Regions from separate parts of the Sodalis ligni genome, predicted to be linked through region 3. Evidence: predicted binding sites of a transcription regulator. Region 3 holds the regulator's gene; each other region holds the start of a gene.
What was found. Region 3 encodes CRP, which controls carbon source genes, mostly activating them, when cyclic AMP is high. Its sites were predicted from a motif close to ATGTGANNNNNNTCACAT; they were not measured.

Region 1 (4,362 bases), 2.7 Mb from region 3:
CATTACGCAGAAATCCGGCTTGTAAAAGCACTATTGCCGTCCGGTTTACAATTCATCCCACATTATTGACTATTCCGCTTCGTTTTTTATTATTTTATAGGATGCAACGCTATGTGGGTACTTCTGGCCGCCGCACTCACCTGCGGAGCCTTCCCCCGTTTGGATCGGCGAATCACCGCGGCTGTTTTTTTCACGGCCTTGCTCCTGGCGGTGTATGAAAAGATTTTGGGCTGGCCGGCGATACTGGCGCTGATTTTCTTCCTATTGACGGCGGCGGCTAAAAATTTTTTCCGCAGCAGCCGAGCATTCACCGTCGGCGGCGAAGTCCTTCTTTTACTTTGCAGTCTGGGATTGTTTATGCACCTGTTCCCGGGTTTTCATAATCCCCGCGTCGTCGACAATATAGCCATAGGTCCCTTGAGCGCCCGATTCAGTTTGTATCTCAATATTGATAAAGCATTGGTGCCGGTCTTGCTGCTGGCATGTATGCCCACATTGTTATCAAGACCAGTGCCGACGCATCCACGCTGGTTTTATTGGGCGGGACTGGCACTGAGCATATTTGCCTTGCTCTGTCTGGCGACCCTGCTTGGCGGGCTTCGTGTTGAGCCCCATTTTCCCCCTTGGCTGGGTTGGTTTATTCTGTCCAACTTTTTTTTTGTCGCCCTGGCGGAAGAAGCATTGTTTCGTGGTTATCTGATGCAGCGTTTACAGGACTGGACTCATAATCCCGCCATTGCCCTGGGCGTATCGTCGCTGCTATTCGGGTTGGCGCATACAGCCGGCGGCTGGATGTTGGTACTGTTTGCCACCCTGGCCGGAGTTATTTATGGTTTGGCCTGGTTATGGAGCGGCAAATTATGGGTTTCGACGTTGTTTCATTTCCTGCTTAATCTGATACATCTGTTATTTTTACCTATCCTTTTATCGGCCCGGCGGATAAACTTTTGTCAAATTTATAGCGTCATATAACATCCCCAGACCTTCTCATTGCCCAAGCGATCACCTTTTCCCGGCCGGAAGAAACCCTTAGAAGCGAATCGTCAAAAACTCGCCTGGAGATAGCTCCTTATCGCTGGCGCTCTTTAATCCCGGCTGAAAAGTTGTTTCGCAGAAAGAATGATTAAGGAGATGTTATTACATAAGATAATTTAATGTTTAGTATGATTGGCAGCAGAGTTTCATCTTCGCGAAAGGTAGCAGAACCGGACGGATCTAGTGATTGGGAGAGCTTTGATGTGAATACTTACAGTCCGTGGATGTGATCTTAATCATTAAAAGAGTATCATGATCAGGCTATGTTTGGGTTGTGACAGTGTCGTTACCGCCTTTTTTTTTTCGAGAAATATAATATGCAAAACCTTGTCATTGATATCCTGAGAAAATTGGCGAAAGTTGATGCCGCTACCAAGGATTTGATAGCGCAAGTCGAGGCTCAGTCCCTTCTTTTAGCCGCGCTAATGCTAACCGTGGGTAAAGGAAGCTCTCCAGTAATGGCGACCAATATTGAAAAAGCCATACTGTCCGCTGCCAGCGCCAGCGAAGAAATACTGCAAACGGACGTTGATTTGCTGTTGTCGCATTTTGTCCGCTTGATTTCGGTTTCGCAATTCGTTGAAGTGAATGGTGAGGAAGCTAACGCCGAGAACTCGTAAAACGGGTTTGATCCCTTAACCAAGCCATTGCGTAGCGACGTGATGGCCGGAGCAGGTTCCCCCCCGATAGACGCTTAATACTTCCGCAAAGAGAAAGTAGGCGGGAAAAAGCAGCATCAGCGGGGTAGAAGCATAAAAAAAGCTGCCGCAGCAGCTTTTTTTATATGTGTGGTCTTAAAACATCGCGCCAGGCGGCACATCTTTTACAGTGTTAAGATATGAAGCCAGCATTTTTTTCAACAAGTTACGTAATTTCATCTGTCCAGCCCGTTTGGCAATGTAATATGAATGTCGTCTACGCATTAATAGTATGATCTGCGTCACATAAAATCAAGTTTATGTGATGTGCATCACAATTTTTTTGCTGTTTCTATCCATTCAGACATGTATTTGCGGGTATCAGGGGCTTTAGGAAGACTGGTGCCGTTCAGAGTTAATTTAACCCGGCCTTACTCAATCCAAAGGCGGCGTCCGCTGAGCCCGGGACCGTTCTGAACGCCACGTTCAGCCGGTTCCAACCATTGATGGCAACGATTAAAAGCTGAGATCCGACACCTCTGCTTCGGAGAGCTGCGCGCGCACCGCTTCATAGATGACGTCGCTGACGCCGTGCGTTGAGGGGGTGGTCAAGGCCTCGGTCCATTCTAATGCGGCCTTTTCCCTTGGCGTAAACAGCGTTGACTCACGCCAAATGGCAATATGGTATAAACGCAGTTCACGCTCGCCATGAATTTTCGCTTCCTTGACATGCATGTCGAGGCAAAACCCACAGCCATTGATTTGCGAAGCCCGGATGGTCACCAGGTGGCTGAATTCTTTAATGACGGGTTTGGCGGCCAGGGCCGCATTGAAGTCGAGATATTTCCCGGCAAATCCGGCCGACAGCTTGAAGTAATCTAAACGTTGACTCATATCGTTACCTATTCAAAATTTTTGTGAAGCACTGGTCTGAGAAAATCGCCATTCAAGGTATAGCGGCCAAACCAGAACTGTTTTAACGCCCAGTGCCACTATGCGGTAGAAGTAAAACGGGCAACAGTGACAAGAACCGCGTTTACGCCTGGGCCATGAATGAGTTCGATACGCCATGCTTCAAACGCGCTATCTGGCGGTTTTGCCATGGAATGCTATGATGTGAAAAATTTTCCCGGAAACCCCTTATGAAGACATTGATACTTGCATTGTTATTAATAGTCACGGCGGTGCCTGCTTTCGCCAGCGTTACCTATACGAAAGAAAATCTCACTACTTTGTATTCAAAAGGAAAGCTTCCCAAGGTCGGTCCGGCGGTAACAATCGATGACACCGCTATGGATTTTAGCGAATGCCGCAACCAAGGGAATGAAACCTATACCTCGTCCATCGGCAACTACCCCGCCAAGGTAATCATCGATTCCGGCGTACTTTATACCCTTAAACTGTGGAAAGAGAACGCGCTGATAGTCTTCAATTGTTCCAGAACGGACGGGAAAAGGACAATGACCCAGGCTGATTATCAATAAAGGAATCTTGGAAATGAATAATATCGCGGGCTATTTAAAACGAATAACCTGGCTATGGATTAAAATAGGAAATTATTATATTCTGGAAATCTATCGGGTTATTTTGTTGACCTCAAGGTATTATTTGCAATGAAATGTCACCGTTATATTTCGACGAGTTTCCGATATACAGACCCACCATAGAGTATGGTTTTCTTTATCATGTTTCTGCGAGCGTTTTTCTGTGCTATCAATGTAAAGCAGATTTGCATTATAAATACGGGCTAAAATAGATGGTGAAGGAGACGAAGTAACTCATTGATAAAATTCAAGGTTGGCAGCATCGCAGTCATCCGGTGTTCATATTTTAGGCGATTATATCAAAAGAAAAATGCCTTAACAAATCGAAATTTTAGGCTACATTATCGCTTTATCTAGGGTAATATGCCCTGAGCCTGCCTTGAGCCTATGATAATAAATCGGCCTAGGTTGGCTTCACGATGTTTCCATTGAATTATTTTCACGGGATTTTATGCCCCGATAAAACAAGCTAATCATTACTTCCTTTGAAAACGATATAATTTGAATATAAAAACCACAAATCAAACTGAATATTGAGAACGAAATCAGCGTATATAGCCCTTGGATATTGAACGTGTCAGCGATCAGGCCGAAAACAATACTCATCAATCCCAAAAGCCGACAAAAGAATGTAACGTTTTATCGTCGATTTGCGCTTGAATGTGAATTTCGCGTTGGCAAAAATGAGAACGTCACGGCGAAGGAGAAGCCGATGACGTTGCATATGGCTTGGTTGTTAGTAAACTCATGACGGATTATCGCAAAACCGCCCAGTGTATTAACGTATTGACTATCCCAACGGATACATAACGATAAAATAATCTATTCATATCAAAGAAATAAAAAAAATAATTTACTCATTGTATCTCATTGAGAGCAAATGTCCATGGAATGTAATGGACATGGCGGGGTCGCCGGTGAAGGCCTGGCTCCCATCGGCGCCGATGGCGGTGCCCGCCGGTCTGCGGGCTAAAGATGGCCAAAAGATAAAAGGGCAGTTGGAACTATCAGTGAAAGAAGGGACATTATTCATTCAAGGAACGGCGTAATCTACTTAAGCAACAAGCGACTACGCCTGTGTGGATAACCCTGATATCAACACTACTCCTTATCAAATCACGTTTTTGTTGCGCAGGGCCGCCACC
Region 2 (4,362 bases), 390 kb from region 3:
GTGGAGGTGGTGCCGGACATCGCCACCCTGACCATAGAAGTCTCCATTTCGTCCAAGGACGCCGGCGACGCCAAGAAACAGGCGGACGCGCGCGTTGCGCAATACTTTGATTTTCTGGCTAAAAACGGCGTAGAGAAGAAAGACATCAATGCCGCCAATCTGCGCACCCAGCCGGAATATGACTTCCTGAAAACCGGCGAATCGGTGCTGAAAGGCTACCGCGCGGTGCGCCAGGTCCAGGTTACGCTGCGGCAGCTTGATAAACTCAATGAACTATTGGACGGCGCGCTGAAATCCGGCCTGAACGAAATCAGGGCGGTGGAACTGGGCGTGGCCAATCCGGACGTCTATCGCGACAAGGCGCGCAGCCAGGCTATGGAAAATGCCTCCTCCCAGGCCCGTGCGCTGGCGGAAGGCTTCAAGGCCCAGCTGGGACCGATTTACAGTATCCGTTACCACGTGGCCAACTATCAGCCGGTTCCGGTAGCCCGGATGTTCAAAGCCAATGACGCCATGGCGCAAACCGATGCCGCGCAAACCTATGCGCAGCAGACCATTCGTTTCGACGATCAGGTCGACGTGGTATTTGAACTGCGGCCTCAGCCTTAAACCTGGCGCAAAGCCTGGCGGCCATGGGAAAGCAAGGCATCGGTCACTTTACGCATCATCCGGCTTTCCGGCGCAAAACGATGCCAGAACAGCATCCGGCGCTGGAACAGCCCTGGCGTAAGATCAATCAGCTCGCCGCTGTCCAGCTCTCTTTCGATTTGCAAATGGGGGATCATGCAACAGGTGGTGCCCTGGCGAGCCAGCTGGACAAACGCTTCCGATGAGTTGACGATATGGCAGGGCACGCTGCCCGGCGGCAGATCGAAATTCTGCTGTAAAAACGCCTGATGCATGTCGTCAAGATGATCGAACGCCACCGCCGGCGCTTTCAGCAGCGCGCTGCGGGTGACGCCGTTCGGAAAGTAGCGGTCGGCAAAAGGTTTCGATGCCACGAACAGGTAATCCAGGGCGCCCAGTTGATCCACCAGGCAGCTGGGCAGGGGCTGGGGCTGGATACTCACCGCCCCCACCACTTCACCGCGCCGAAGGCGCTCCTGGGTGCGGGTTTCATCCTCAACCTGCAAATTAAGCCGGATGGGCGAATCGGTCAGTACCGGTTTCAGCGCCGGCAGCAGCCAGGTGGCCAGGCTGTCGGCATTGACCGCCAGGGATAACAACAGGGGAGTATCGCTGCCGTTATCGGTGCCGAGCCATTCATCTTCCAGCAACTCCACCTGATGCAATAATGCCAGCAGCTTTTGGCCCTGTTCCGTCGGCCGGGGCGGGACGGTACGTACCAGCAGCGGCTGGCCGAAAAGATTTTCCAACTGTTTTATGCGTTGCGATACCGCGGATTGCGTTATACAGAGTTTCTGCGCGGCACGTTCAAAACCTCGTTCACGTATCACGGCGTCGAGCGCCTGCAGCGTTCGATAGTCCGGGCGTTTCATTCAATCTTCGTCCCCTAACGTCGGTGTATCCCTGCACTATGCCATAGTTTTGCCCCGGTAAGGTCTTAAAATCTTATGGATGAGGGTGGAGTGGTCCGGGCGCGTGCCGTTGCGGCGGAATTCAAGCTTTTTGGCCGGATATTGCTTTATAATACCGGCAAGTTGGATTTCCATAGGAAAAACATACCATGACGCAGGATGAACTTAAAAAAGCGGTAGGCTGGGCGGCATTGAAATATGTTCAACCCGGTACCATCGTCGGGGTCGGCACCGGTACCACCGCCGCGCATTTTATTGACGCTCTGGGCACCATGAAACACCAGATAGACGGGGCGGTATCCAGCTCCGAGGCTTCGTCGGCGAAATTGAAAGCGCTGGGGATCCCTTTGCTTGATTTAAACAGCGTGGATTCGCTGGATATCTATGTCGACGGGGCGGATGAGATCAACAGCCATATGCAGATGATTAAAGGCGGCGGCGCGGCGTTGACCCGTGAAAAAATCATCTCCGCCGTGGCGCGCCGTTTTATCTGCATTGCCGACGCGTCCAAACAGGTAGACGTATTGGGAAGATTTCCCCTGCCGGTTGAAGTGATCCCTATGGCGCGGGCGTATGTGGCCCGTGAACTGGTGAAATTGGGCGGTTTGCCCGAATATCGCCAGGGGGTGGTGACCGATAACGGCAATATCATTCTTGATGTGCGTAACCTGCAAATATTGGATGCAGTGGCGCTGGAAGATAAAATCAACGCTCTGCCGGGGGTGGTTACCGTCGGGCTGTTTGCGCGGCGCGGCGCTGACGTAGCGCTGATCGGCACTCCGGAGGGCGTCAAGGTTATCGAATAAGCCGCGGATTTCCCATGGGCGGGCCGGCCGGGCAGGGATATTGTTACCGATGCCGGCCTGACTGCGGGCGACGGATAAGTGTTAATTTTGTTTACATAGCATTTTTTAATTCTTTATCTGAAATTCAGTGATAAATATCACATTTAAGTCATTTAACTGCCATATATAGGACGTATGCCTGTCCCTCCAGAAGAATTATCCATAGCAATCACTTATGTTCGGCTCTTGTGCTGGGCGGACTTTGGTCAATGAACTTGCCGATGCGGCAATATTTGTTATTTTGTCCGGGTGCTGTGTTTTGCAGCCGCTTCTGAAGTATCAAAAAGGGTCGGGAAATGGCGAAAGTATCGTTGGAAAAAGACAAAATCAAATTTCTATTGGTTGAGGGCGTGCATCAGACCGCCATCGATAATCTGCGGCATGCCGGTTATACCAATATCGAATACCATAAAGGCGCATTGGACACCGAGTCATTGAAGGCATCCATTCGCGATGCGCATTTCGTCGGCATCCGATCCCGCACCAACCTGACGGAAGAGGTGTTTGCCGCCGCGGAAAAATTGGTGGCGGTGGGCTGCTTTTGTATCGGCACCAATCAGGTTGATCTCAAGGCCGCGCTGAAACGCGGCGTGCCGGTATTCAATGCGCCTTTTTCCAATACGCGTTCCGTGGCCGAGCTGGTCATCGGCGAGATGCTGCTGATGATCCGCGGTGTGCCGGAAGCCAATGCCAAAGCCCATCGCGGCCAGTGGAACAAGCAGGCCCAGGGCAGCTACGAAGCCCGGGGCAAAAAGCTTGGCATCATCGGTTACGGCCATATCGGTACGCAATTGGGTATCCTGGCGGAAGGCCTGGGTATGCAGGTTTACTTTTACGATATCGAGAGCAAGCTGCCGCTGGGCAATGCCCATCAGGTGGATTCGCTGCCGGAATTGCTTGGCCTCAGCGATGTGGTGACCCTGCATGTGCCCGATACCCAGTCCACTCGGAATATGATGAGCTCGGCGGAATTCGGCCAGATGAAAAAAGGCGCGCTGTTTATCAACGCCGCGCGCGGTACGGTGGTGGATATTCCGGCGCTGTGCGATGCCTTGGCCAGTAAACATCTTGCCGGCGCAGCCGTGGACGTTTTCCCTGAAGAACCGGCCACCAATACCGATCCGTTTGTTTCGCCCCTGTGCGAATTCGATAATGTTATCCTGACGCCGCATATCGGCGGGTCGACCCAGGAAGCGCAGGAGAATATCGGTACGGAGGTGGCGGGTAAGCTGGCGAAATATTCCGATAACGGGTCTACTTTGTCCGCGGTGAATTTCCCGGAGGTTTCTTTGCCGGAGCATGGTGAAAACGTCAGCCGGCTGCTGCATATTCATGAGAACCGTCCCGGTATTTTGACCCGTATCAACCAGATTTTCGCCGAACAAAGTATTAACATTGCCGCCCAGTATCTGCAAACCACGGCGGATATAGGCTATGTGGTGATAGACGTGGAAACCGATGCGGAAAATACCGCTTTGCAATTGCTTAAGGCGATACCCGGCACGATCCGGGCGCGTTTGCTGTACTGAGGTTTTGGCCCCAGGGCGGGGGCCGGCGCCTTGAGGGGACTGCGGCGGCTGCGAGATAGCCGCTGCATCCCCGTTGGTGCGGTCTCCCTTTAGCAGGTTCGCTGCACTCCCGGTGTCAGCGGGCCTACCGCGCCATGGGGCGCTCGGTTGGGCGGAAGAACCACGCCCGCTTCGACCCCATTGGTGCAGTCTCCCTTGAACACGTTCGTTGCACGTCCGGTGGTAGCGGGCCTACCGCACCATGGGGCGCTCCGGCGGGCGGTAAAACCACGCCCGCTTCGACCCCATTGGTGCAGTCTCCCTTGAACACGTTCGTTGCACGTCCGGTGTTTGCGGGCCTACCGCGCCATGGGGCGCTCGGTTGGGCGGAAGAACCACGCCCGCTTCGACCCCATTGTCACGGTCTCCCTTTAACAGGTTCGCTGCACGATCGGTGTTTGCGGGCCTACC
Region 3 (4,362 bases):
ACGGCGGTTACGGTGAAGCCGGTCATCGCCAGGCCGTAATTTTTCCGCAAAACCAGGTAAGCCGCCAGGGTCACCACCAGCATAAACAATAAAACCGTGCCGTCCCCCAGATGGAGCTGCAGGGTCGCGGCGGCGATAACCAGGCCGGCCAAGGTTCCCAGCGCCCGGTGCTGGATACGTACCCGGGTGGCGTTATAGCCGTTCTGGCTGACAAACATCACCGTCATCAGAATCCAGTAGGGTTTAGGCAGGTTGAACACCAGTCCCAGGCTGCTGCCGATGGCCAGCATAATGCCCAGCCGGGCGGCGTTGCGCAGCGCCATGGATTTGAGCGAACAGTAGCTGCGCAGCGCCTGCCAGAAAGAGAGCCGTTGCTGGTTATCCGCCATGATATCCCGCCGGTAGAGCGGACGTTGCGTCCTGAGCAGCCTGGCGATGCGGCTGAAGTGATAAAAACAAAATTGCCCCACCGGATTATCCGGATTTCGCTGGGCAATTTTTTCCACCGCCGACAGGGCTTCCGCCATGGTGAAACGGCCCGATAACCGATGATAAAGGATATCGTCCGCTACCACCCGCAGCCGGGCGGCAATCAATTGGGCATTATAGCGGATCACCGCTTCAGCGTGACTCTGCTCCACCAGCTTTTGCACTTCGTCCGGCTGATGCAAACTGACGGCGATATGCTCTTGCAGGTCCAGAGCCACCTGAAATGTCCGCAGCAGACGTTTGTACTGAAGCTGATGGTTGGCCGACAGCATATGCAGCTGCTGGTAAATTTGCGCAATCAGATCAATCACCCGCTGCTGCCGGGCAAACAGCGGCGGCAGGGCGGTTTCCGGGTCGGTATGCTGGGTCAGCAGGCTGTATTTCGCCTCGATATAATCCGCGAGCTCTCTATAGAGCAGGCTGAGGGTTTCCCGCATCGGCTGCTCTTTAAGCCATCGGAACCACAGGCCGGTAAACAGCCCGTACCAGGCGGTACCGGCGATATACAGCAGCGGCGGGATCCACACCGGGGCGTTGCCGGTCAGGCCGAGGGTAAAAATGGCGGCGATAAGGGAGGCGGGTAATAACCGCCCGTGCAACGGACTGATTTCACCGGTGACGCCCAGCGCCAGCGCCAGGCCCACCATGATAAAGGGCAAGGGTACGTGTACAAAGAGCAGCCACTGGATCAGTACGCTGCTGACGGCGAACAGCGTACCGCCGATGGCCAGGCGTTTAAAAAAGCGTTTATGCAGGGTATCCAGGCCGGCGATGTTGCAACAGGCGGGCACCAGGGAGAACAGCAGGCCGTTCTGCAGGCTGCCGAACAATAGCCCTATCGCCACCGGCAGGCAAAGCACGATGGTTTGCCGCAAGGCATAGTTGACTTCGGGGTGATAGATCAGTCGACGCCACATGCTGCCAACAAGCAGGCGTGGCACAGAGTACCACGCCTGTTTGATTAACGTTTAACGCGTACCGTAAACGACAATGGTCTTGCCGTGTGCGGAGATGAGATTTTGATCTTCCAGCATTTTCAGAATACGGCCCACCGTTTCGCGGGAACAGCCGACAATCTGGCCGATTTCCTGGCGGGTAATCTTGATTTGCATGCCGTCGGGGTGGGTCATGGCGTCGGGTTGTTTCGCCAGATTAAGCAAGGTTTGCGCGATACGTCCCGTGACGTCGAGAAACGCCAGATTACCGACTTTTTCCGAGGTGACCTGCAAGCGGCTGGCCATCTGCGCCGACAGACGCATCAGGATATCCGGATTCACCTGAATCAGTTGCCGGAATTTTTTATAAGAAATTTCAGCCACTTCACAAGCGGTTTTCGCACGAACCCAGGCGCTGCGCTCCTGGCCTTCTTCGAATAAGCCCAATTCCCCGATAAAATCCCCCTGGTTAAGGTAGGACAAGATCATCTCTTTACCTTCTTCATCTTTTATCAGCACCGCGACGGCGCCTTTGACGATGTAGTAAAGTGTTTCAGCTTTTTCGCCTTGATGTATTAGCGTACTCTTCGATGGATACTTGTGAATATGGCAATGAGACAGGAACCATTCGAGAGTCGGGTCTGTTTGCGGTTTGCCGAGAACCATTCGCTGTTATCCTCTTTTGTCATCGATGTCCTTGTTCAGGACATCGTATTCCCTATTACGGCGCTGTTTTATCGATCCATCTCCGTTGTAAACGGAGCGACGTTAGGGAACTTATTAGGGTCTGGTTTTAGTGATGTTCCGATCGCTCTCTTGCCCTTTCATTATCATGAGGTCGATCCAGCCTTGTTTTTAGCATAGGTTTGAAGCAGTGTCTTCTGTTGTCTTGCATCAGCATGAAGTATGTTAGGTAACATTGCCACCTTTCCAATAAAAATGTAGGGTGCAGGAAAAACTTTTTATCTGGAGTCATCATAATGCAAGCACGAGTAAAATGGGTCGAAGGTCTGTCTTTTATAGGTGAATCCGCCTCCGGCCACCAGATTTTGATGGATGGCAACGCAGGGGAAAAAGCGCCCAGCCCAATGGAAATGGTACTTATGGCGGCTGGGGGGTGCAGCGCCATCGACGTGGTATCGATTCTGCAAAAAGGGCGTCAGGATGTGCGTGATTGCGAAGTCAAGCTGACCTCTGAACGCCGCGACGAAGCGCCGAGGTTATTTACCCATATTAATTTACACTTTATAGTTTCCGGCACGGGGCTCACCGACAAAATCGTCGAAAGGGCGGTGGAGCTGTCAGCGGAAAAGTATTGCTCGGTGTCTTTAATGCTCGGCAAATCCGTGAACGTTACCCATAGTTTTGAAGTGCGTTTGCCGTCCTGAATGACGGATGCGTTACCGCTGGCGCGACGCTCCGGCCGCGCCCGGTTTATTCAATGCGTTTGCCTTCCAGTAGCTGCTTTACCAATGGTCCCATGATCAGTTCCATCGCCAGCCCCATTTTCCCTCCCGGTACCACCAGCGTATTGATATTGGAAATAAACGACCCCTGCAGCATCGCCAGCAGATAGGGGAAGTCGATATGATCCAGGCCGCGAAAGTGAATTACCACAAAGCTTTCGTCCAGCGAAGGGATGGCCTTGGCGGCAAAGGGGTTGGACGTGTCCACCGTGGGAACCCGTTGAAAATTGATATGGGTACGGGAAAACTGCGGTGTGATGTAGTTAATATAGTCTTCCATCGATCGCACCACGGAATCCATCACCGCTTCCCGGGAGTGTCCGCGTTCGCTGGTATCGCGCACCAGCTTTTGTATCCATTCCAGGTTGACGATGGGTACTACACCCACCAGGAGATCCACATGCTGCGCCACATTATGGTGGTCGGTAACCACCCCGCCGTGCAGCCCCTCGTAAAACAGCACATCCGTCGGCTCCGGCAGCGGCTGCCAGGGAGTAAAGGTGCCGGGAATCTGATTGTAGGGAACGGCTTCGTCATAGGTGTGCAGATATTTTCGCGCTTTGCCGTGGCCGGTGAGCCCATACTGCAGGAAGGTGTGTTCCAATAGGCCGAAGTCATTGGCTTCCGGCCCGAAATAGCTGATATGTCGCCCGAGATCGCGGGCCTTGCGAATGGCCATGTCCATTTCCGGACGGGTAAAATGGTGGAAACTGTCCCCTTCCAGCTCGGCGGCGTGAATATTCAACTGGTGAAAAATTTTACGGAAAGCCAAACTGGTGGTGGTGGTGCCGGCGCCGCTGGAGCCGGTAACGGCAATAATGGGATGTTGTGCTGACATGGTAACCCTACGCTTCGTTATATGGCGGCGTGATACCCTCAATAATTCAGGTTGCAGGAAAGCGGACGCACCTGCAACTTGAAGTATGACGGGTAGATTCACATGCGCCCGGCATGAAAGACTTGATTATTGTTATCATGTTTAGCGGCGCAGGGCCAATTTGCGTTATTCCGGATGAAACTGGCCGCGGGGCATAATATTGATGGTCTCATGCAGTTCCGACCATACCACTACCGCTTCGCCGCTTATCAGTTGACGTTTGACATCGGCGACTTTGGCCTCCAGTGTCTTTTCCTGTTCGCCGTAATCGGTGCCTTCTCGCAAGACAAAGGATTCAAGCAGGTTATACAGGGTGTCGGAGTCGATTTCTTCCCACGGAATAATCATCATGTTATGTCCAGTTTGTTAATGATTCAATGCCTTGAGGAAATTTCACCAGCAAAGCCTTGTGCGGATACAGGCGCGCTGTTAGTTTCTTACCTTCATTAAAGGGAGAGGAGCCCCCGAAACGTGGAACCGAGTCTTTTTCTTTCAATGTTGGGTTTTCTTTGGGTCGCTGCCATTACGCCCGGTCCTAATAATATGCTGCTCACCGCTTCCGGCGCGAATTTCGGTTTTTGGCGTTCAATGCCGT

Region 1: azuC (stress response protein AzuC) is a predicted target of CRP. The motif match lies at 1,994-2,011, and genes of this name have one in related genera.
Region 2: serA (phosphoglycerate dehydrogenase) is a predicted target of CRP. The motif match lies at 2,470-2,487, and genes of this name have one in related genera.

What each region holds. Positions count from the first base shown of each region.
Region 1 is NZ_CP075169.1:4,252,694-4,257,055, reverse strand. Features, by position in the region: gene GTU79_RS19875 (CPBP family intramembrane glutamic endopeptidase) at 112-972, shown strand; gene iraP (anti-adapter protein IraP) at 1,353-1,655, shown strand; gene azuC (stress response protein AzuC) at 1,830-1,886, opposite strand; partial or broken gene GTU79_RS19860 (carboxymuconolactone decarboxylase family protein) at 2,089-2,567, opposite strand; gene GTU79_RS19855 (hypothetical protein) at 2,816-3,157, shown strand; gene frc (formyl-CoA transferase) at 4,329-4,362, opposite strand, start outside.
Region 2 is NZ_CP075169.1:927,922-932,283, forward strand. Features, by position in the region: gene GTU79_RS04290 (oxidative stress defense protein) at 1-609, shown strand, start outside; gene GTU79_RS04295 (LysR family transcriptional regulator ArgP) at 606-1,499, opposite strand; gene rpiA (ribose-5-phosphate isomerase RpiA) at 1,688-2,344, shown strand; gene serA (phosphoglycerate dehydrogenase) at 2,680-3,912, shown strand.
Region 3 is NZ_CP075169.1:538,243-542,604, forward strand. Features, by position in the region: gene GTU79_RS02390 (YccS/YhfK family putative transporter) at 1-1,406, opposite strand, end outside; gene crp (cAMP-activated global transcriptional regulator CRP) at 1,458-2,090, opposite strand; gene GTU79_RS02400 (OsmC family protein) at 2,405-2,812, shown strand; gene GTU79_RS02405 (phosphoribulokinase) at 2,859-3,728, opposite strand; gene GTU79_RS02410 (YheU family protein) at 3,894-4,115, opposite strand; gene GTU79_RS02415 (LysE family translocator) at 4,239-4,362, shown strand, end outside.